One region of the Desulfovibrio piger genome, then DNA from elsewhere that is predicted to be linked to it. Evidence: riboswitches for the same ligand, from Rfam matches in the RefSeq annotation. Region 1 holds a riboswitch; each other region holds the start of a gene.
The links. A riboswitch is a leader RNA that binds a small molecule or an ion and turns the genes downstream of it on or off. The one in region 1 is predicted to bind cobalamin.
Positions count from the first base shown of each region.

Region 2: it holds a riboswitch for cobalamin, as region 1 does, so the genes downstream of both, DESPIGER_RS05170 (anaerobic ribonucleoside triphosphate reductase) here and DESPIGER_RS08710 (sirohydrochlorin cobaltochelatase) in region 1, are expected to answer to the same signal.
Region 3: it holds a riboswitch for cobalamin, as region 1 does, so the genes downstream of both, DESPIGER_RS00425 (FecCD family ABC transporter permease) here and DESPIGER_RS08710 (sirohydrochlorin cobaltochelatase) in region 1, are expected to answer to the same signal.

Region 1 covers NZ_LT630450.1:1,911,077-1,918,465, reverse strand. Annotated here, with positions in the region: gene DESPIGER_RS08725 (FadR/GntR family transcriptional regulator) at 1-419, shown strand, start outside; gene DESPIGER_RS08720 (flavodoxin family protein) at 474-1,067, shown strand; gene DESPIGER_RS08715 (YqaA family protein) at 1,130-1,576, shown strand; gene DESPIGER_RS08710 (sirohydrochlorin cobaltochelatase) at 1,910-2,797, opposite strand; cobalamin riboswitch at 2,816-3,016, opposite strand; gene DESPIGER_RS08705 (SAM-dependent methyltransferase) at 3,643-4,515, shown strand; gene DESPIGER_RS08700 (30S ribosomal protein S1) at 4,914-6,617, shown strand; gene DESPIGER_RS08695 (AsmA family protein) at 6,840-7,389, shown strand, end outside.
Region 2 covers NZ_LT630450.1:1,114,242-1,121,630, forward strand. Annotated here, with positions in the region: gene nrdG (anaerobic ribonucleoside-triphosphate reductase activating protein) at 1-435, opposite strand, end outside; gene nrdD (anaerobic ribonucleoside-triphosphate reductase) at 428-595, opposite strand; gene DESPIGER_RS05170 (anaerobic ribonucleoside triphosphate reductase) at 635-2,890, opposite strand; cobalamin riboswitch at 3,096-3,273, opposite strand; gene larA (nickel-dependent lactate racemase) at 3,635-4,936, opposite strand; gene DESPIGER_RS05185 (DUF4139 domain-containing protein) at 5,617-7,203, opposite strand.
Region 3 covers NZ_LT630450.1:70,504-77,892, reverse strand. Annotated here, with positions in the region: gene cobI (precorrin-2 C(20)-methyltransferase) at 1-123, opposite strand, end outside; gene DESPIGER_RS00435 (ABC transporter substrate-binding protein) at 635-1,582, opposite strand; gene DESPIGER_RS00430 (ABC transporter ATP-binding protein) at 1,572-2,381, opposite strand; gene DESPIGER_RS00425 (FecCD family ABC transporter permease) at 2,381-3,448, opposite strand; cobalamin riboswitch at 3,578-3,758, opposite strand; gene DESPIGER_RS00420 (polyphenol oxidase family protein) at 4,002-4,748, opposite strand; gene DESPIGER_RS00415 (5-formyltetrahydrofolate cyclo-ligase) at 4,739-5,356, opposite strand; gene DESPIGER_RS00410 (metallophosphoesterase family protein) at 5,428-6,120, shown strand; gene DESPIGER_RS13105 (Rne/Rng family ribonuclease) at 6,416-7,389, shown strand, end outside.

The DNA of each region.
Region 1 (7,389 bases):
CGGACGTGTATTATGAACAGGACCATCTGAACGAATTCAGGAAATACATAGAGTGCAATGTCATCGAAATCGCGGCACACAGGGCCACGAAAGAGGATATCAACGCACTTAAATCCATAGTTTACGATCAATACAAATCAAGGTGTGAACACAAGAATGAAACATTCTACATCAAGGAATTCCACCTTGCTCTTGCCAAGGCCACACATAACCCCATATTCATTTCACTGATGAGGATCATCAATTCCCTGTTCGACCAGAGAAGGAACGATTCCGTTACCCATAATTTGAAAAGAAGATCTGAATCCATCTATTGGCATAACAAAATCATAGAAGCATTGGAGAGTCGCGATATCCAAAAATGCCGTGCCGTCATGGAACAGCATATGCGTTCAAATGCGAATATGATACATGACTAATAGGTTCCTGACGCGGCAAGTACCTGTAACAACCTGTCATGAAGGAGAGGTCCCATGCATGTAGCGGTGTTCAACGGCAGCCCCAGGCGTAACGGCAACACGGCCCGACTGTGCAAACTCTTTTGTGAAACGCTTGCTGCGGAAGACATTTCTTCGGAGATCATCCAGGTGGGCGGTGTCAGGGTCCACGGATGCCTGGAATGCAACCATTGCCGGCGTAGCGGCGAAGAGGTCTGCGTCCAGAAGGATGATCCCTTCAATGAATGGTTCGAAAAGATGCGGGCGGCCGACGGCATCGTGCTGGCGACACCCGTATTCGTGGGCAATGTCACATCGGAGATGAAGGCCCTGATCGACAGGGCATGTTACATCTCCCGCATGCGTGTGCGCGTGCAGGGGCAGGACAACATCTTCAAGCACAAAGTGGCTGCGCCCCTGATAGCCGTCCGTCGTGCCGGGGCCATGCAGGCCTATTTCAACATCATGTCCTGGTTCGCCATCAGTGACATGATCGTGCCCACATCAAGCTATTTCAATTTTGCCTTCGGCCTTGACCCCGGTGATGTGGACAGCGATGCCGAGGGCATCCGAACGGTGAAGGACCTGGCCGCCAATATGGCCTGGCTCCTCAAGAAACTTGCCGCTTAGATCCCGCCCCACAAGGAGCCGCCGCAGCGCCTGATGCCTTGCGGCGGCTTTCCGTGCCGCCCATGACTGCCCTGAGCCTTTTTTCCCTGTACGGAGGCCTGTTCCTCACCGCGCTGGTGGCGGCCACCCTGCTGCCCGCGCAGTCGGAACTGCTGCTGGCCACCCTGCTGGTGCAGAGCGGAGAACCCGCCTGGGCCCTCATCGCCGTGGCCACCCTGGGCAACAGCGCGGGCTCGGCCGTCAACTGGTGGCTGGGCCGTTCGCTCACGCGCTTCCAGGGCCGCCGCTGGTTCCCCTTCTCGCCGGAATCCCTGCGCAAGGCCGAAGGCTGGTACCACCGCTACGGCCGCTGGAGCCTGCTGTGCAGCTGGATGCCCGTCATCGGCGACCCCCTGACCCTGGTGGCCGGTACCCTGCGCGAGCCCCTGCCCTCCTTCCTTCTGCTGGTGGTGCTGGCCAAACTGGGCCGCTATCTGGTGGTGGCCGGCGTGGCGCTGGCGCTCTGGTGACGCTGCCATAAAAAAGGACGCCCGAAGGCGTCCTTTTTTCGTGCGATGATCCCTTTCCACAGGGCGACAGGTCGTGCAGGAACGGTGCGGACCGCACGCTTTTTTCCCTTGTGTCTCCTCCTGCCCGGGGGCAAGGGGCGGCTGGCCCGTGCCGCAGCGGCAAGGGCGGCGGCTCCCATGACCTGCCGACCGGGAAAGAGGTCCGGCCCTGGCCGACTGCCGGGGACCGCGGGAAAGGGGGCGCCCTGTCCGCCTTGCAGGGCATGTGACGCCCGGCCGGAGGAGGGAGCCCCTTCTTCCCTTGGCAGCATTTCTCCTACTTCTTCGGCAGGTCTACTTCTTCAGCAGGTCGTCCCGGCTGTCGCGGGCATGGCGCACGAAGACGGCGCGCACGCCGGGCAGCTCGCCCAGGCCGGTGAGCACGGGGCGGGGGGTGAGGCCCAGGGCGCGGATCCGCGAGGCCCAGGAATCGGGCTCGTCACCGGCCAGGTCGTTGCGGGCATGGTCCCCGGCCACCACCATGAAGGGCTGGAGCCAGATGACGGACGCGCGGCTGGTCTTGATGGCGGCAAGCACCTGGTCGAAGCCGCGCGAGCCTTCCACCGTGGCCAGCACGGCCAGGTTGTCGGCATAGGAGAGGGTGGCGCGCATGCCTTCGATGACCATGTCGCCCCGGCCGTGGCTCTGGCCGTGGCCCATGAGGGCCAGCAGCTCGCCGGGCTTGCGCCTGCCTTCGGTGGCGCCGAGGACGGCGCGGCAGACATCTTCGGCATCCTGCCGGGATTCCAGCAGCGGGCGGCCCAGATAGACGGCCTTGAAACTGTCGGGATGGCGGGCCAGCCAGCTGACGAGCAGGCGCTCCATCTCGCTGAATTCCTCACCGGCCACCACATGCAGGGACTGGACGCGCACCACGTCCACCTTTTGCCGGGCCAGTTCTTCCAGACCGGCGGCCACGTCACCGATGTGCACGCCCTTCTTTTCCAGCTTGGCCCGGATGATGCTGGAGGTATAGGCCCAGATCACGGGACTGTGGGGAAAGGCGGCCTTGAACTCCTTGTCGATGGCGGTGAGGGCGGGCTGGGCCTCGGGCACGCTGGTGCCGAAAGCCACCAGCAGCAGGCCTTCCTTCTGGGCCGCCAGGGCAGGCAGGGCCAGACAGAGGGTGAGCAGCAGGGCCGGCAGCGCGGAGCGCAGGAATGTTGTGGGGATGTGGCGCATGGAACCTCCTCAATGACGCGTTGAAAGGTTAGGGATGGCGGGTATTCGGACTTGAGGGAATGGGGAGGCATGCCTCCGGGCCTTTACTTCGCCTTCACCGGGACGGCTGGCTGTCGTGGCGTGTCGCCAAAGAAGCTCCGTACCCTCTCACCGCAGCGCGACTGTTTCCGATTCGCACGGAATTCCCCGCATGGATGCGCCATCAGAAACGGTTTGGGGCACAAAAGTCAAGCCGGGACGGGCAACGATGTCCCGTGGGGATGCGCAAGATGAGTCCCCGCCGTGGCAGGCGGGCCGCCACAGCGCGGGCCGGCGGGGCGCGCTGTCCCTGTGTTTTTTCGCCGGACGCGCCGTTGCCGGGCGCCGGGGAGGGCCGGCGGATGCTTGGCCTTGGCCGGGCTTTGGGCTATGCTGGCCGCATGAGTACGCACAGTCGATCATTTCCCGCGCCGCGCCGCGGCGCCGTCCATGAGGAGCAGGCCCCGCAGGAAGCCGACAGGGAAGAGGAAAAACGTTCAGCGCCCCGCCGTCGCGGCGGGGACAAGGCCAGCCCGGAGCAGGGCGCGGACAGGCAAGGCCCGTCCCGCCGTTCCGGGCGTCGTGTTTCCGGGGAGCCGGCAGCGCAGGCTCCCGCCCGGGCCCGGACAGGCCGGAGCAGGAAGACGGAACAGCCGGAAGCCGCCGGGGAGGCCCACGTCCTGCCCCGCTGGCGGCAGGAGCGCCGGGAACAGCGGCGCGAGGCACGGCAGCAGGAGCAGGTGCATCTGGCCCGTCGCTGGCCCGACCTGCCCCGTTCGGCCCTGCCCAGGGAAGATTTCAGCGTGCAGGTGGCGGCGCGCGACTACATGCAGCCCCTGCTGGAAGAGCTGGGGGACCGCGTCATCACCGTGCGCGGCCGTCTGGTGCTGGCCCGGGGCACGGAACCCGCGGCCTGGGCCCAGAACGTCTGGACGGAGCCGCGCTGGATCCCCATCACCTCCATCGGCAACGGGGCGCGCCAGCTCTCGGCCCTGCAGCGCAACTGGCGGGCGCACATCCCCACCATCGGCGGGCATGTGCGGCGCCTGCGCCTCATGCAGGAGCAGCTGCCCTATGTGGCGGCACGGCCCCTGCATTTCGGCACGCCCGCCCCGTCCGCGCCGCTGGGGGCCTTCACCCTGTGGGAGAAAGACCTGATGCTGGCCTCGCCGCGCACCACCTCGCCCTTTGCCGACGGGGAGGTGCAGTTCGTGGAGAACCGCGAGGACCCGCCGGGCCGCGCCTACCTCAAGCTGTGGGAAGTCTTCACCCTGACCGGGCGCACGCCCGCGCCGGGGGAACTGTGCATCGACCTGGGCGCCGCGCCGGGCGGCTGGACCTGGGTGCTGGGGCGGCTGGGCTGCCGCGTGTTCAGCGTGGACAAGGCCGGGCTGGCGCCCCAGGTGGCGGCCATGCCCGGCGTCAACCACTGCCTGGGCAGCGGCTTCGGCCTTGAGCCGCGCCATGTGGGCCAGGTGGACTGGCTGTTCTCGGACATGATCTGCTACCCTGACCGCCTGCTGGAGACCGTGCGGGAATGGCTGGCCGCCGATGCCTGCCGCAACGTGGTCTGCACGCTCAAGTTCCAGGCCCGGACCGACCACGAGACGGCGCGGGCCTTTGCGGCCATCCCGGGCGGCCGTCTGCTGCATCTTTCCTGCAACAAGCATGAGCTGACCTTCGTGAAGCTGGCCGGCTAGGCCGGAAACGCTCCCGTCATCAGGATGCGGGCATGCCGTCGCCGGGCGGTGTGCCCGCGTTGCGTTTTTCCGGCTGCCGCATGGCGTGCGGGCAGCGATGGGCATACCGCGATGACAGGCAGGGGACGGAAGCCCTGCCGTCTGCGGCCGCCCGGGACGACGGGGCCCTGCATGGCGGTGCGCACTCCCTTTTTCTTTTCAGGAACAATTATCAGGAGTGGGGGACTCTTTTCCCTGTCCTTTCACGGCCTTCGGCCGCTGCCCCGCTGCGGGAAAAAGGCCGCTTTGCCCGCCCTGACCCGCATCCGGGCCATTTTCGCCTTGTGCTTTGCCTCTCCTTTTGCTACTTTCTTTCACCCCCGCACAGGGGACAAATTATGTTTGGAGGCATGTCAAGCATGGCAGACAAGGAAACCGGGCACGAAAACGAAATGAGTTTCGAAAGCGCCCTTGAAAACTATCTCAATCCCGACTTCGGCGACCTCGAAGAAGGCTCTATCACCAAGGGCGAGATCGTTCGCGTGGATGACGACAATGTTCTGGTGGACGTGAACTTCAAGTCCGAGGGCCAGATCCCGGCCAGCGAGTTCCGTGACGCCGCCGGCAACATGACCGTCAGCGTGGGCGACCGTGTGGATGTCTATGTCGTTCGCAAGAACGAGATGGAAGGCACCATCACGCTGTCCTTTGAGAAGGCCAAGCGCATGCAGGTCTTTGACCAGCTCGAAGACGTGCAGGAAAACAACCGGGTCATCAAGGGCCACATCGTGCGCCGCATCAAGGGCGGCTACACCGTGGACATCGGCGGGGTTGAAGCTTTTCTGCCTGGCTCGCATGTGGACCTGCGTCCCGTGCCCGACATGGACGCCCTGGTCAACCAGGAATTCGAATTCCGCGTGCTGAAGATCAACCGCCGCCGCAGCAACGTGATCGTTTCCCGCCGCGTGCTGCTGGAAGAAGAGCGTGATTCCAAGCGTCAGGATCTGCTGCGCACCCTGGAAGAAGGCCAGATCGTGCACGGCAAGGCCAAGAACATCACCGAATACGGCGTGTTCGTGGACCTGGGCGGTCTGGACGGCCTGCTGCACATCACCGACATGAGCTGGAAGCGCATCCGCCATCCCAAGGAAATGATCACCATGGGTCAGGACCTGACCCTGAAGGTGCTCTCCTTCGACCGCGAGAACAACAAGGTCTCCCTGGGCCTCAAGCAGCTGGTGCCCGATCCGTGGCAGGACATCTCCGCCCGCTTCCCCGAGGGTGCCAAGTGCACCGGCAAGGTCACCAACCTGGTGGACTACGGCGCGTTCGTGGAACTGGAACCCGGCGTGGAAGGCCTGGTGCACATCTCCGAAATGTCCTGGACCCGCAAGCTGCGCCATCCTTCCCAGATGGTGCATACCGGTGACGAAGTCGAAGTGGTCATCCTGGGCGTGGACGGCGAGAAGAAGCGCATCAGCCTGGGCATGAAGCAGGTCCGTCCCAATCCCTGGGAACTGGTGGCCGAAAAGTATCCTGAAGGCACCATCCTCGAAGGCGTCATCAAGAACATCACCGAATTCGGCATGTTCATCGGTATCGAAGACGGCATCGACGGCCTCATCCACGTGTCCGACATCAGCTGGACCAAGAAGGTGCGTCATCCCAACGAGATCTACAAGGTGGGCGACACCGTGCAGGCCAAGGTGCTGACCGTTGACCAGGAAAACGAAAAGTTCACCCTGGGCATCAAGCAGCTGGTCGATGATCCGTGGGGCCATGTGCCCAGCACCTACCCCGTGGGCTGCACCGTGAAGGGCGTGGTGACCAACATCACCGACTTCGGCCTGTTCGTGGAAGTGGAAGAAGGCATCGAAGGTCTGGTGCACGTTTCCGAACTTTCCAACAAGAAGATCAAGAGCCCCGCCGAGCTCTACAAGGAAGGCCAGGAGATCCAGGCCAAGGTCATCCACGTGAGCGCCGAAGAACGCCGTCTGGGCCTGTCCATCAAGCAGATCAAGGACGACGAAGACCGCCGCAAGCCCAAGGAATTCCATGCTGGTCCCCAGGAAGCCGGTCAGAGCCTCGGCGACCTGCTGAAGGCCGCCCAGGAAAACAGCTAGTCCTCACGGACCGGTCTGCGAATATGAGGGGGAGCCGCAAGGCTCCCCCTTTTTGCGTCTGCGGCCAGCCGGGGCTATGGCCTGCCATCCCCGCGGGACGTCCCCGCCTGCCACAGGCAGGGGGCCTGCGGCAGGCGGAGGGGCCGCTTGCCTCGGGACTGGCGATGCCCTACAGTTGTCCTGTAGTCCGGCCACAGGACAGACAGGCCATCGGAGGCAGACATGAAGCGTGCACTTTGCTGGATCGGAGGTATCGTTCTGGTACTGGCGGCGGTACTGGCCATAGTGGTCAGTCAGCTGGATACCGGATTCATCAGCGACCAGATCTCGGCCGCGGTGGCAAAAGCCACAGGCACGCCCGTGCGCTTCGCCAGCCCGCCCGAGCTTTCCCTGCTGCCGCCCGGGGCCAAATTCGCCGCCGTCAGCTGGGACGGCGTGCAGGACGGGCAGGGCATGCGCTTCACGGCCAGGGGCGGCGAGGCCCATCTGGAGCTGGAACCGCTGCTGCACGGGGAACTGGTCATCGGGGAAGTCCGTCTGGACAGCCCTTCGCTGAGCCTGCTGCTGCCGGAAGGCAAGGCCGCGGCACCGGCGGGGCCGGCCTCCGGGACAGAGGCTGCCGCGAACAGGCCCGGCGGCGACGTGCTCCTGCCGCTGGAGCTGGGCCGCCTGACCCTGAGCAAGGGCAGCCTGCATGTGGAGAAGGGCGGCGAGCGCTACGACCTGCGCGACATCAACCTTTCCGTGGAGAACCTGCGCAACGGCCAGGATG
Region 2 (7,389 bases), 800 kb from region 1:
GCCGCGAAAGTCCAGCTCCAGATCGCGCAGGGCCTCCACATAGGGGCCGTCCACCAGCACGTCCACCTTGTCCAGCAGCTGCCCCACGGCCGGCATCTTCCGGGCAAGGCCGTAGAGCTCCTCGCAGGTATAGCCGCTGTAGGCATAGACGTTCTTGCCCGCGGCGTGCACGGCATCGGCCAGGTGGCACAGGGGCCCGGCCTGGACGAAGGGTTCACCGCCGGAAAAGGTCATGCCCGCCAACAGGGGATTTTCCATGAACTGGCGCAGGATGTCGTCCGTGTCCCGGAATTCTCCACCGTCGAAATCATGGGTCTGCGGATTGTGACAGCCCGGGCAATGATGGGGACAGCCCTGGGTGAAGACCACATAGCGCAGGCCGGGGCCGTCCACGATGGACTCTTCCACGATGCCGCTGATGCGGAGCCTAGGCATGCTTGACGCGGTCGCGTTCTTCGGCACGCTTGGCGTTGTTGAAACGGTCAAGCGTCCCCACCAGATAGCCGGTGATGCGGCGCACGCGCTCAAAGGGCACGCCTTCGCCCACCATCTTCACTTCGGCTTTGGTCTCGGTCAGTTCAGATTTCATCAGCATGGTCCAGGCTCCTCCTCTTGGGGTAAAAAGTGACGGAAACTAACGGCAGCAGCGGGGCATGTGCGGATACTTGCGGCGCAGCATCTTGAGCGTTTCCTGACTCACGGCCTCGCCCTCCTTGCGCCCGCAGCGGGGGCACTGGCCGTTGATGACGCCCACATAGCCGCACACGGGGTCGCGGTCCAGCGGATGGTTGATGGATCCGTAGCCCACGCCCTTGTCGTGCATGAAACGGATGATGGTCTCGAAGGCTTCCAGGTTCTTGCAGGTATCGCCGTCCAGCTCCACATAGGTGATGTGACCGGCATTGGTGAAGCTGTGGTAGGGCGCTTCCAGCTCGATCTTGCGGAAGGCCTTGATGGGGAAATACACGGGCACATGGAAGGAGTTGGTGTAGTACTCCCGGTCCGTGACGCCCTTGATGACGCCGTACTTCTTGCGGTCCAGGGCCACGAAGCGGCCGCTCAGGCCCTCGGCAGGCGTGGCGATCAGGGTGAAGTTGAGATGCGTCTTGGCGGCTTCGTCATCGCAGCGCTTGCGCATATGCTCCACGATGCGCAGGCCCAGCTTCTGGGACTCTTCGCTCTCGCCATGATGCTTGCCGGTCAGGGCCACCAGGGTCTCGGCCAGGCCGATGAAGCCCACGGTCAGGGTGCCGTGCCTGAGCACTTCGGCCACGCTGTCGTCCCAGTCCAGCTTTTCGGAATCCAGCCAGATGCCGTTGCCCATCAGGAAGGGATAGTTGCGCACCTTCTTGGAGCACTGGATGTCGAAGCGGTGCAGCAGCTGGCGGAACACCAGGTCGATCTGGTCATCCAGCAGCTGGAAGAAGCGGTCCTGGTCGCCCCTGGCCTCGATGCCCAGACGGGGCAGGTTGATGGACGTGAAGCTCAGGTTGCCGCGGCCGCAGGTCACCTGGCGGTCGGGGTCGTACACGTTGCCCAGCACGCGGGTGCGGCAGCCCATGTAGGCCACTTCGCTGTTGTAGTCGCCGGGCTTGTAGTACTGCAGGTTGAACGGCGCATCCAGGAAGCTGAAATTGGGGAACAGGCGCATGGCCGAGGTCTTGATGGCCATCTTGAACAGGTCGTAGTTGGGGTCGCCTTCGTTGTAGTTGACGCCTTCCTTGACCTTGAAGATCTGCACCGGGAAGATGGATGTCTCGCCGCTGCCCAGACCGGCCTGGGTGGCCAGCAGCAGGTTGCGCACCACCATGCGGCCCTCGGCGGAGGTATCGGTGCCGTAGTTGACGGAGCTGAAGGGCACCTGCGCGCCGGCGCGGGAATTCATGGTGTTCAGGTTGTGCACAAAGGCTTCCATGGCCTGATAGGTGCGGCGGTCGGTGATGCGCAGGGCTTCCTCGGCGGCGTAGGCATGGGCGGCACGCACCAGCTCGCGCTCGTTCCCGGCCACCAGGCCTTCCAGGCGCTTGCCCAGTTCGTCCACATCGGCCATGCGGATGGCGGGCATCACGGGCAGCAGGATCTGCTGGCTGAACTCCTCGGCCCGGGCGGCATCCATGCCCGTCCTGATGCGCACGAAGGCGGTGAAGGCATGGCGGTATTCCTTGCGGAAGGTCTTGGCCACGCCGCCGGCCATGGCGTAATCAAAATGCGGCACGCTCTGGCCGCCGTGCATCTCGTTCTGGTTGGCCTGGATGGCGATACAGGCCAGGGCGGAATAGCTCTCGATGGAATTGGGCTCGCGCAGATGGCCGTGACCGGTGGAGAAGCCGTTGCGGAACAGCGGGATCAGGTCGATCTGGCAACAGGTCTCGGTGAGCATGTAGAAATCCTTGTCATGGATGTGGATGTCACCGTTGATGTGCGCGGCCGAGGCGTCCTTGGGCAGGACGTAGTTGTCGGTGAAATATTTGGCCCCTTCGGAACCGTACTTGAGCATGGTGCCCATGGCCGTATCGCCGTCGATGTTGGCGTTCTCGCGCTTGATGTCTTCCTCGATGGCGGGCGCGTAGGTCAGGGTCTTGTAGATCTCCATCAGGTACGATTCCGCGTTGCGGCGCTTGGTGTGCTCGGCCCGGTACAGGATGTAGGCCTTGGCGGTCTTGGCGTAATCGTACTGGATCAGGGTCTCTTCCACCACGTCCTGGATCTCTTCCACATGGCGGAGGTTCTGGGCTTCGAGCTTGCGGCAGACCTTTTCGGTGACGAACAGGAGATCCGTGGGGGACATGTCCTCGCCGGACGCCTTGTTGGCCTTGGTGATGGCATTGAGAATTTTGACGGAATCGAAGGCGACCTCGGTCCCGTCCCGCTTGATGATGCTCGCAAGCATGTTTTCCTGCTCCAGATCCAAGATGGTTGTTGTTGCGGCCCGTTTTAGGGTCAACACAAAAGACCCTCCCTGTGCGGGAGGTCCCGGGCCCTGAAAAATCACGAAAAAGGTGGAAAAAAGATGCGGACGTCCGGCGGCCGATACGGCGACAGACTGTCATGACGTCCCTTCCCAGCGGCAAAAACCCGTTGCCGTGAGGCTGTCCCCATGGACAAGCGGCAGAAGCAGGTCTTCCGGCTCGTCACCCTGCTCCCGGCCTTCCCGGCGGCTGCCAGTGGCCCACGGGGGGAGCAGGTTCTGCGACTTACGGCGGCGGGTCCGCTCCCGGATCTCACGGGATTCCCGATGAAGCTCGTAGCAGCGCTTCTGCCCGCTCAAGATGGCAAAAGGTGCCTCAAGTGTCAACACAGGTTTTTTGTAAGTATTTTTTAACAACTTGAAATACTTGTAAAAAATCGCAACTCTGCGCCAAGACAGGCAATTTGCCAAAGCCCGCGCCAGCTCTGGGCTGGCGGGATTTCCGGCTTTGCAGGCCGCGCTGCCTGCGCTGTTTTTCACAGCTTCCCGGCCGGCCGGGCGTCCCCTTCCGGCGGGGGGGAACAGGCCTCCCCCGGAAAAACAGGGCAGGGAAAACGGCACGGCCCCGGGCACGGATGGCGTACCGCCCGGGCCGCGCCATCCGGCCGGAAGCCCTCCTGTCCCTGACGCGGGCACCCCGGGGATGCCCGCGCCGGCCTGGTGCCGCTAGACCGCCAGCTTGGGCAGGGTCGAGGCGCCGTGCGGCATGATGGTGGTGCGCACGTCCAGCTCCTGCCCCAGGAAATGGCGGGCCATGTCCAGGGCCTCGTCCAGGGTGTGGCAGACGTGCAGCTTCGTCTTGCCGAACAGGGCGGCATCCATGTCCGTCACCAGGATGAGGTTGTGTTTCTCGGCCGCCTCGGCGAACAGGAAGCCTACATAGCTGCCGATGGAGAACGTATCGCGCAGGGCCTTCTCGCGGGCCTGCATGTCGCTGTAGGCACAGATCTGCCTCTCCGTGTCGGGGTTGCCGAAGCCTTCGGAACAGCGGGAAAGCAGGATCAGGGTCCCGCCCGGCTGCACGGCGCTCAGGGCGTTGCTCAGCAGCTTGATGGTCTGGTACAGGTTGATGTCCTTGGGATAGCCGCCCGCGCTGGCCACCACCAGGGGCGTGCGCTCGTGGATGGTCACGCCCTCCATGCTGTCCACCAGACGGCAGGCCGCCGCATGGGACTGGACCCAGTCGCCGGCGAAGGCTTTGAGGATGCGGTAGTCGTCATTGACCACCACATTGAGGCCGAAGCAGGGGCGGGCCATGGCCGCGGCCTCGAAGATGTCGGCATGGAAGATGTTGCTGTCCGCCATGTTGGCGCTGCGCACGTCGGCATTGGTGCCGTTGCCGAAACCGGGGTTCAGGGCCTGCTTGTGGTGGCGCTGGATGGTCTCGTACCCGGCGATGCCGGGCAGCAGCATCTTGCCGCCGCCACCGAAGCCCGCCAGGAAGTGATAGACCACGCCGCAGGTGATGATGATCTTGTCGCAGGCCATGGCGTAGCTGTTGAACCACACCGGCGTGCCGCGGCTGGTATCGCCCACATGCACCAGATGGGCCGTATCGCGGCAGTCGTGGTCGATGACGCGGATGCGGCGGCAAATGTCCTCGCCCAGCAGGCGGGCCTGTTCGTCGCCCACATGGGCACGGTGCGTGCCCGTGGCCGTGACGATGAGGATGTCACTGTCGGGGATGCCGCAGGCGTTGAGCTCTTCCACCATCACATGGACGTAGACCGCGGGCGACTGCCACAAGCGGGTCACATCGGGCACCAGCAGACAGATCTTCTCGCCGGGGTTGACGATGTCCTTCAGGCAGGGCGAGCCGATGGGATGGCGCAGGGCCTCACGCACGGCCTGATCCGGTTCCATGACCGGCAAAGACACAGGATTGGACTCCAGCACGGCCGCCAGGTTCTTGTCGGCCACCGGCATGGTCCAGGAAATATCACCATAGTGCAGCGTATGTTCTGACATGACGCACCTCATTCCCTCTAAGGCCAGAAAACAGCGGAACAGCTCCGCAGAGGTTCGCGACTATAGGCCCCTCGCCCGCGGGCCGCAAGCCTAAAATCCGGGGAACTCCCCGGTTTTATTTTATAAAATATCACATACGGCATTTTGCCTTGCTCTCATGGCCGCCGGTGCCGCGCGCACCGGCACCGCATCCCTGTGCCCCCGGAGGGCGCCCTGCCGTATCCGCCCCGGCAGGACGCGCACGCGCTCCTTCGGCCTGCCGCCCCGCATGGACCGGGCTGCCCTGCGCCCAGGGCACTCCCTTCTCCGGCGCATCGCCCTGGCCGATGCTGCCGGGTACCAGCCTGCCTTTTTTCCCTGCCATCCTTGATATGGACAAATGCCCTGCCTGCTCCCTCTCCAGCCAGCGACGGGGACCGGCAGACAGACCTGGACAAACGTTTTTTCAGGGGTGGATGGGGGTCCGGGGGAAGGCGGGGACAGTTTTTACAAAAAACGTCCCCGCCTTCCCCCGGCATACCATGCCCGCTCTCCAGGCATGCACGGATGCCTTTCCCTTCCCGCTTCCCTCCCGGCGGACAGCCCGGGCGGGAACGGAAAAAGGGCGGGATGCCCCGCCCTTGTCTTCTGCCCTTCTGCCGCCCCGACGGCGGGAAGGGCATCACGTCAAAAAAACAGCATCACGGTGCCACAGGGTTCAGGTCCAGCTCGGCCGGTGCGCTGACGTTCACGCCGTGGCTGATGCTGCGGCTCTCGCCCGCGGGCACCTCCACCTTCCAGAACAGGCTGTGGTCCCCGCCCTTCTGCGGCCGGGTACCGTCCAGCGACACGTCCACGGACTTGTTGACCGGCAGGGGCTCGGGGCGCTCCACGCGCACCGTCACGGCCCGGGCACGCGCATTGTGCACCGTATAAGTCCAGTTCCAGCTCCAGGTCTGGCGCTTGCCGATGATCCCGGTCTCGCCACGGCGCTTGTCGTCCGTGGTGGTGGTCACCGACACCCGGGGGTCCACCCCGAAATAAAGGCGCACCCTGTTGCCCTCGGGCACGAAACGCCCAGAGCCCACCGGCAGGCCGTCCACGGAGAACTCGGCCTGTGCCGAAGGCCAGGGGGTGCTGTCCAGCACCCGTTCCACCATCAGCCACACCGGGCTGCCCTGCCCGTCGGGCCGGGCCACCCACTGCAGGGGGGCCTTCCATTCCTCCTGCCGCAAAACGAGGTGTTCCTGTCCCTGCGGCAGGGTCACGCGGCCCAGGTCCCAGCGGGCATAGGTGCCCTTGTCCAGTACCGGCACGGGCGCGGCGGGAGCGCCGGCCGCGCTGTCGGCCAGCATCACGGGCGCGGACTTGAATTCCGCGGCGGCCCGGGCATAGGGACGCGGCACCGGGCCCTCGTCCACCCGCCAGACCGGCAGGGCGGGCGCATCCAGCGGCCGGGCGTCCTGCCAGACGATGGAAAGGTCGCAACCGCGCCAGTCCATGCCCGAGTTCTGGCGCAGCCGGGCCGCCAGGAGCACGCGCACGATCCCTTCTTCCGGCCGTGCGTCCAGGTCATAGACGGGATCCCAGCCGCTGTTGTCCAGCGTGTAGGCATAGCGCACGCGGACCTTCCCGGCCGGCATGCCGTCCAGCAGCAGGATCACCAGCTGGCCGCTCTCCGTCACGCGCGGCAGGCTGACCAGCACGCTGCTGAGGGTCTTCAGCTCCCGCTGCAGGGCGCCCTGGCGCTCACGCAGCCGGGGGATGACTTCGGCCATGCGGGCATCCAGTTTTTCCAGGGCCTCAAGGCTCCGTTCCCCGGCGTGGGCCGTCCACAGGCCCAGACGGGCCGAGACGGCCTCCAGCTCGCCTTCCACGGCGCGCTTGCGGGCCAGCAGGTCCTGGCGGCGGCGGGCGTCACCATCGCCCACGGCGGCCGGAGCCACCCGGCTGCGCCAGCTGGCAAGACGCACGTCCCCCAGATCGAACTGCAGGTTGCGGGCGCCCTCGGGCACAAAAAGTTCCACACGCCCCACGCCGTCCCGCACACGGACCTCCAGCTCTTCTTCCCCCTGCACCAGAGCATGGGTGGGGAAGAGGGAAACATGTGCGGGACGCAGGAAGGTGTGCGGCGCTTCGTCCACCAGGCCGAACGTGGCCGCGGTGGCGCCCTCGCGGGCCCAGACCGGCCCGGATACGGGGACAAGACTCATGCCCGCCAGCAGGAGCGAGGCCCCCAGCAGGCGGAAAGGGATACGACGGTGTCCGGTTGTCTTTTGCTTCATCATCCTGTTCCTGACTTTCCAAGTCAGTGATGTCGTCCTGTCCGGGACCGGCAGGCGGCCCGGGTCCAGACCGGGGAAGGAAAACGGGATACCCGGGACGGACGCCCCGGACAGGAATGCGTCGGAAAAGGCCGGGAAGGGTGCCCCGGCCGGGACGGGGACGCGGCACCATGCCGCGCCTCCGGGGAG
Region 3 (7,389 bases), 970 kb from region 1:
GATCACGTCCACCCGGCGCAAGGCCTCCACGGCACGCAGGGTCAGCAGATCGGGAGCGCCGGGGCCCACGCCCACAGCGTACAGGGTTCCTGTCATGGTCATCTCGAATCGTTGCGGGCTCATGCCCGGTTACAGACTGTTTCCTTCTTCTCTCCGCAGGGAAAACGAGGCTAGCCGCCGTTACATGAGAGTACGACAGCCCTCCATCGCTTATCCCTTCAGGAGCGGCCCACGTCCGGCAGGTAACATGCCTGTCCGAAGCACGGCCACTCAAAAATCCGGCCGCTCTCTCCCCGGGATCTGGCTGCTTGGCTCCAGCAGGCTTGCGGCATCCTGAACGCCTCTCCCCGGAGCCTGATGATGCCCTGCCCTTCCTCCCTTCTCCCGGAGACCTGGCCCCTACCGTCCTTCAGCTCCTCGCGGAGACCGGCGTTTGCCGTTCCTGAAACCGCAGCCTTGATCGGCTCCAGCCTCCCTTCGCGGAGACCGCCGGCACGGCAACGCCCATTGCGCCCCTGCTGTCTTCCCACTGACCAGAATAAAGAGCTTTTGGGGGATGGGGGGAGTTTGAGGGGGGAAGGGCCCCTTTGAGCTCTGGCCAAAGGGCCCTTCCCCCCTCAACAAAATACCCGGCTTATTTCCCGCTGCCCTGCTCCTCGCCATGCAGCCAGCGGGCCAGCCGCTCGGCGGCCTCCACGGAGCGGGGGCCGGGGCGGGCGAACAGATGCTCGTCCACCAGCAGCACACGCCCGGAACGTACGGCACTGAGGCCCCGGTAATGCGGACGTGCCGCCGGAGCCTGCGGCGCGGGGTTCATGGGCCCCTGTTGCAGGATATAGGCTTCCGGGTCCAGGGCCACCAGCATCTCTTCGTTGCAGCGCACCAGCTTTTGCGGCGCATCCAGCACGTTGCGGCCACCGGCATGGCGGATGATCTCGTCCACGATGCTGGCGCGTCCGGCAGCCAGCAGGTTGGGATAGCGCACCTCATAGAATACGCGCACAGGCGGCTGGCCCGCATAGCGCTGCTCCAGGGCCGCCAGACGCCGCTGCCAGTCCGCCACCAGGGCTTCGGCGCGCGCCTCGCGTCCGGTGAGCCGCCCCAGAGCGCGGGTCACGGCAAAAAGCTGTTCAAAGGACTGCATCTCGTAGACCAGCACCGGGATGCCCACAGCCTCCAGGGCCCCGGTCTGGGTCAGCACTTCCTGCCGCCCGGCCAGTTGCAGCACCACATCGGGACGCCGGGCCGCCACCAGCTCCGCGTTGGGACGCATGTGCGTGCCCACGGCGGGCAGGTCCTGCAGGCCGGGGATGGCCGCATCGGCCGCCGTGCGGGCCACAAGGGTCCCGCGGGCGTCCAGGGCCAGCAATATCTCGTTGAACGCGCCGTACAGGGCGATGATCCGCTGTGCGGGCCGTTCCAGCCGCAGGGTCACGCCCCGGCTGTCCACCAGTTCCAGCGCGTGGACGGGCGGCACGGAGCAGCAGAGCAGGCAAAGGCCCAGACACAGCCCCCGCCACAGGCCCGAACGAAAGCCCCAAGCGATAAGGCGCTGCTGCAGGCGGCAAAAATCAGGCATCATGCGGAGAGTCCTCCCGGTATTCAGGGCCACGGGGCCGCAGGGGCAGGGCCTGGGGCAGACCGTTGCGGGGGTGCGGGACGATGTGCAGGTCCACGGCATAGAGGGCGCGCAGGTTCTCCGCCGTGAAGCAGCGGCGCACCGGGCCGTCGAACAGTACCCGGCCCCGGCGCAGGCCCAGCAGACGTGTGGCGTACTGGGCGGCCAGATTGCAGTCATGCATCACCAGCAGCAGCGCGGCACCGGCCCGGCGGCGGCGCTCCAGCAGGTCGAAAAGTTCCAACATCCGGGCCAGATCCAGACCGGCGGCCAGCTCGTCCAGCAGCAGCACGGGGCTTTGCTGGGCCAGTGTCCGGGCCAGGGCCACGCGCTGCAGTTCCCCGCCGGAAAGCTCGCTCACCTGCCGTCCGGCCAGCGGCAGCGCGCCGGTCTCCTCCAGGGCCTCGTGGGCGATGCGCCGGTCTTCGGCGCTGTAGCTGCCCCACCAGCCCAGCCAGGGATAGCGGCCCAGCAGGACCATCTGCAGGGCGGTCATGCCCTGTGGCGCGGCATTGCGCTGGGAAAGCACGGCCACCCGGCGGGCCCGTTCCCGGGGGGAAAGACGGCGGATGTCCGCCCCCTGCACCTGTACCGACCCCGCTGTCGGCGTCAGGCTGCCCGCCAGCACCCGCAGCAGCGTGGTCTTGCCGCTGCCGTTGGGGCCCAGCAGGGCCACGGCCTCACCGGGGTGGAGGTCGATGTCCACACCATGCACTATCTCGTCCGTGCCGTAGGCCGCCCGGATGCCTTTTGCCCGCAGCATCAGCGCCTCCGCACCAGAAAAGCGAAAAAGGGGCCGCCCAGCAGGGCCGTCACCACGCCCACGGGCAATTCCTGTCCGCCGGAAAGCACACAGCGGGCCAGCACGTCCGCCCAGACCAGCAAGATGCCGCCGCCCAGGAAGGCGCCGTAGAGCAAAGGGCCGTGCGCTCCGCCCAGCAGCATGCGCAGGACATGCGGCACCACCAGGCCCACGAAGCCGATGACCCCGGCCACGGCCACGCAACCGGCCGTCATGCAGCTGGCGCCGGCCAGCAGCCAGAAACGTGTGCGGCCCACGGCAAGGCCCAGATGCGCGGCCTGTTCGTCGCCCAGGGCCAGCATGTCCAGCTTGCGCCAGCCCGGCAGCACCACCAGCAGCCCCGGCAGCAAGGTGGCCAGCAAAAGGGGGACGCTGTCCCAGCCCCGGCCCTGCAGGCTGCCCATGATCCAGAAAACGATGCTGGTGACGGATTCTTCGTTGAGGGCCTTGACCAGGGCCACCACGGCGCCCAGAAAGGCCGCCACGGCGATGCCGGCCAGGATGACGGTCTCGCGCCGGAAACTTCCCTGCCCGCTGCCCAGCCAGAGCGCACCGCCCAGGGCCAGCAGGGAGCCCAGCAGGGCCGACAGGGAGACCGTGGCCGCCGCGGAAAGCCCCACGGCAAGGCCTCCTGCCCAGATGCCCAGGGTACCGCCCAGCGCGATGGCCATGCTGGCGCCGCAGGCCGCTCCGGCGGAGATGCCCAGGGTGAAGGGGTCCGCCAGCGGATTGCGCAGCACGCCCTGCAGGGCCACTCCGGCCACGGCCAGCGCACCACCGCACAGCAGGCCCAGCAGCACACGGGCCAGACGGATCTGCCCCACCACCAGCTGCACGCTGCCGTCCGCCGGGGGGCACAGGCCCGCCACGGCCCCCAGCGCCTGCCAGACATCGGCCACAGCCACGGGCACGGGCCCGGGCAGACAGGCCAGCGGCAAGGAGGCGCACCAGAGGACGGCCAGCAGCACGCAGCAGCACCGGCGGCGCGCGCTCCGCGCATCCTTGGCAATGGGGCTGTTCTCCGGCATGATCCGTCCTGTGATGGCCTTTCGTGGCCGGGCACTCCGGCCCGGAAACAAAAAAAGCCTCTTCCATCAATGGAAGAGGCCCGTATTCCCTTGCTCCCTCGGCAAGACCCGTGCCGATACCGGTCGCGGCCAGCGGCCACGGTCCACGGCAGGTATTCCGGCTCGGCCCCCGGCTTCCGGCCTTCCCGTTGCCAGTGGCACATGAAGGAAGCTGGTCTGCGGGCCTTACGGCGGCGGGTCCGCTCCCGATTTTCACGGGATTCCCTTTTGACGCCGGCAGGTTCCGGCGACCATGAACGCGTTACTCTAGGCAGGGAGCCGCGGCTTGTCAACGTGTGACGGAAAAGGAGGAGCCCCTCCCCAGCGCCCAGATGCCCCCTCTTGCGAAGACCGGCGGCAGAGGCTGCTTCCCCGTAGCCCCGACACGCCCCATCCTTCCGGGAAAAACGCATGGGAAAGGGGATGGGGGAGCTTGAGGGGGAGGGGGAACCCGTGTGCGCGAGCCAGGATTTTCCCCTTCCCCCCTCATCACGAACATGCCTTCCGGCCTGCCCTAGTCCAGGCGCCAGATGACGCTGGCCTGACGGCCGGAGGCCTTCACGCAGCGGTACGAGAAGAACTGGCGGTTGCAGCTGGCCGTGCACAGGTCGATGCCGTAGATGTTGCGGGGCAGCAGCCCGGCCTGCTCCAGCTGCCAGCGGGTCAGGCCCCACAGGTCCATGGTGCGGCTCCCGGCATCGAACCAGGGGCGGAACGCGTCGCCCCACTCGCTCTCGAAATTGATGAACTCCGCCCGGGCCGGGCCCAGGCTCGGGCCGCGCACGGCCAGGAGTTCGCGCGGTTCCACGCCGTAATGCTCGCAGAAGCGGCGCACCCCGGAACCGGGAAAGTCACAGCGGTTGCCGCGCCAGCCCGCATGGATGCCGGCCACGAAACGGCCGCTCCTGTGGGCCAGCAGGATGGGCTGGCAGTCGGCGGTCTTGATGGCCAGCCCCAGCCCGGCCTGCGCGGTGGCCATGCCGTCGGCATCGCAGCGGGGAACGGCGTCGGGCTCCACGGCCTCGGGCTCGAAGATCATGGCATCGCCGTGCACCTGGTTGAGTTCGGCCATGCGCCGGAGGCCCAGGGCCGCCCGCAGTTCGCGGCGGTTGCCGATGACGCTCTGCCGGTCATCGGCCGTGGCGAGGGAGATGTTGCCACCGGCGTACGGGCCGTCTCCGGCCGCCTGCCAGCGGGTCTGGAAGGCGCAGCGCACGTTGTCCACGCCGGGGAACACAAAGGGGATGAAACTTACAGGCATACGAGTCCTTCTTCGGTACACAGGCAGTCCACGGGCTGGTCCCATTCCTGGGAGGGCAGCGCATCCACCACCTGGAAAGCATAGCACAGGCCCACCAGCCGGGGCCGCCGGCCGCTGCCCCGGGCGCCGAAGGCCGACAGGAAGCGGTCATAATAGCCGCCGCCGAAGCCCAGGCGGTTGCCCGCGCGGTCAAAGGCCACACCGGGCAGGATGAGCACGTCGGGGCAGAAATCGGGGTGGGCCAGCACCGGGGGCGCCATGCCCAGCAGACCGGCATGGGGTTCCAGCATCTTGTAGGGGCCGGCGGCCATGTCGCCTACCCGGGCACAGGGTACGAAATCCATGCGCCCGCGCTCCAGGCGCACCCGGGGCAGGTAGACGCGCACGCGTCGCTGCCAGGCATCGGCCAGCAGGTAGCCGGTGTGCACTTCTTCCGGCAGGGCCACATACAGGGCCACACGGGCGGCCTGCTGCCAGACGTCCCAGTCCAGCAGGGCCTGCTGGGCCGCGCGGGCCCGCTGCCGTGCCAGGGCGGGATCCTGCCCGCGCCGCAGCCCGCGCATGCGGGTGCGCAGTTCCTTCTTCAGCTCATCGGGGGGAAGGGACATGGAGGTCTTTCCATCCTTGCTAAAATGTGCCATAGTTCGCGGAGTGACTTTATAACAAAGGAAACACCGCCATGCCAAGCGTCAACGAACAGGATCATCTCTGGATTGCCGTTGGGGACATTCACGACGAGCCCGGGCTGTTTGCCCGTATCCCCGAGCTGGCGCAGGCGGACGGCATCATCGTCACCGGCGACCTGACCATCACGGGCGGCGTCAAGCAGGCCGAGCTGGTCATGGACGTTCTGCGGGCGCACAATCCCCGCATCTGGGCCCAGATAGGCAACATGGACCGGCCCGAAGTGGACGAATGGCTGAGCGGCCTGGGCTGCAACCTGCACACGCAGGTGCACGAACTCACGCCCGATACGGCCATCTTCGGCATCGGAGCCTCCACGTTCACGCCTTTCGGCACGCCCAGCGAGTTTCCTGAATCCACCTTCGCCGGCTGGCTGGAAAGCAGCTGGCAGAAGGCCCGCAAGTACCCCCACACCGTGCTGGTTTCGCACAATCCGCCCAAGGACAGCGCCTGCGACGTCATCCCGGGCAATATCCATGTGGGCTCTACTGCCGTGCGCGAATTCCTTGAAGAAGCCCAGCCCGATGTCTGCCTGTGCGGACATATCCACGAAGCGCGCGCCGTGGACAGGGTGGGCCGCACCATCGTGGTGAATCCGGGCGCTCTGGCCCAGGGCGGCTATGTGCTGCTGCGTTCCTGCGGCGGCAAGCTATCCGTGGAGCTGCGCGTCCTTGAAAATTGTGATTAGCGAAGCCAGGCGCTTCCGCGGGGGACAGACAGTCTGATCCCGCCCGTCATGGCGCGGCCCGGTACCGCGCTTTCTGACGTTGCCCCTCCGGCGGCTGTTCCGGCCGCCAGGAAAACGCCGTCCCGTGACGGGCGTTTTCTCCTGCCATCCCCCGTGTCCTGCCCCTTCCGGGCATCCCCGGGCCCGTGTCCGCTCACGGACGCGCCCTCCGGCTTTTGCCGGATGCCCGGCCGTTCCTTCAGCCGGGATGACGGCTGACAAATTTCGCCGCCTCTGGCGGTCCAAAAGGATATTTATGACCCAGGAAAACACACCGGCCGTGTCCGACGCGGCCGAGTCCTCCGATGTCGCTGAAGCAACCCCCACCCCCAAACGCCGTACCACCCGCCGCACTTCGCGCGCCAAGGCCGCCCCTGCCACGGAAGAAACGGCCACGCTGACGGCCGCCACGAGCACGGATGCCCCTGCGGAACAAGCCGTCACGGACAGCGGCGATGCACAACCCGCTGACGATGCCGTGGCCGCCGCGCCCCGCAAGCCCGCCCGCCGGACCAGCCGCCGCAAGGCCACGGCCCCTGCCGCCGAAAGCCCGGCCCCCGAAGCCGCTCCCGAAGCCTCGGCCGGAGAAGAGGCATCCGCTGCGCAGGCCGCGCCCGGCACCGGAACCGCCCGGGAGCCAGACCAGGCCCCGGCCCCTGAAGCCGCCGAAACGCCCGCCGATACCGACGGCGGACAGCACGCCGCGCCCCGTCGCGGTACCCGCCGTTCGCCCGGTGCCCAGCGCCGCCAGCGTGCCCCCCGCAAAAAATCTCCCGAAGCCGTGAGCCCGCAGGACGAAACCGCTCCTGCCGGGACCGGTGACCAGGCCGCTGAAGCGGCTGCGGCCCTTCCCGCTGACGGGCAGCCCGTTCCCCTGCCTGCCGAAGCCGCCGCGATGCCCGTGATGCCTGATGGCGGGACGCCTGCCGCTCCTGCCGCAGTGGCCGCCCCGCGCACGGACGACGCGGAAGCCGCTCCCGCCGCGGAGGACACCGAAACGGCCGCCGACAGCGGCGCCCAGGAAGACGGTGATGACCAGCCCCGCCGCAAGAGCCGTCGCGGCCGTCGCGGCGGACGCGGGCGCAACCGCAAGAATCGTGATGCCCAGGCGGAAAATGCCGAAGCCGCCGGCAGCGAGGCGGACGATACCGCCGGAGCGGCGGCCCCTGCCGGCCTGCCCGACGGTGCCAGTGACGAGGAGCTGTGGCAGGCCGCCACCGGCGATGTGGA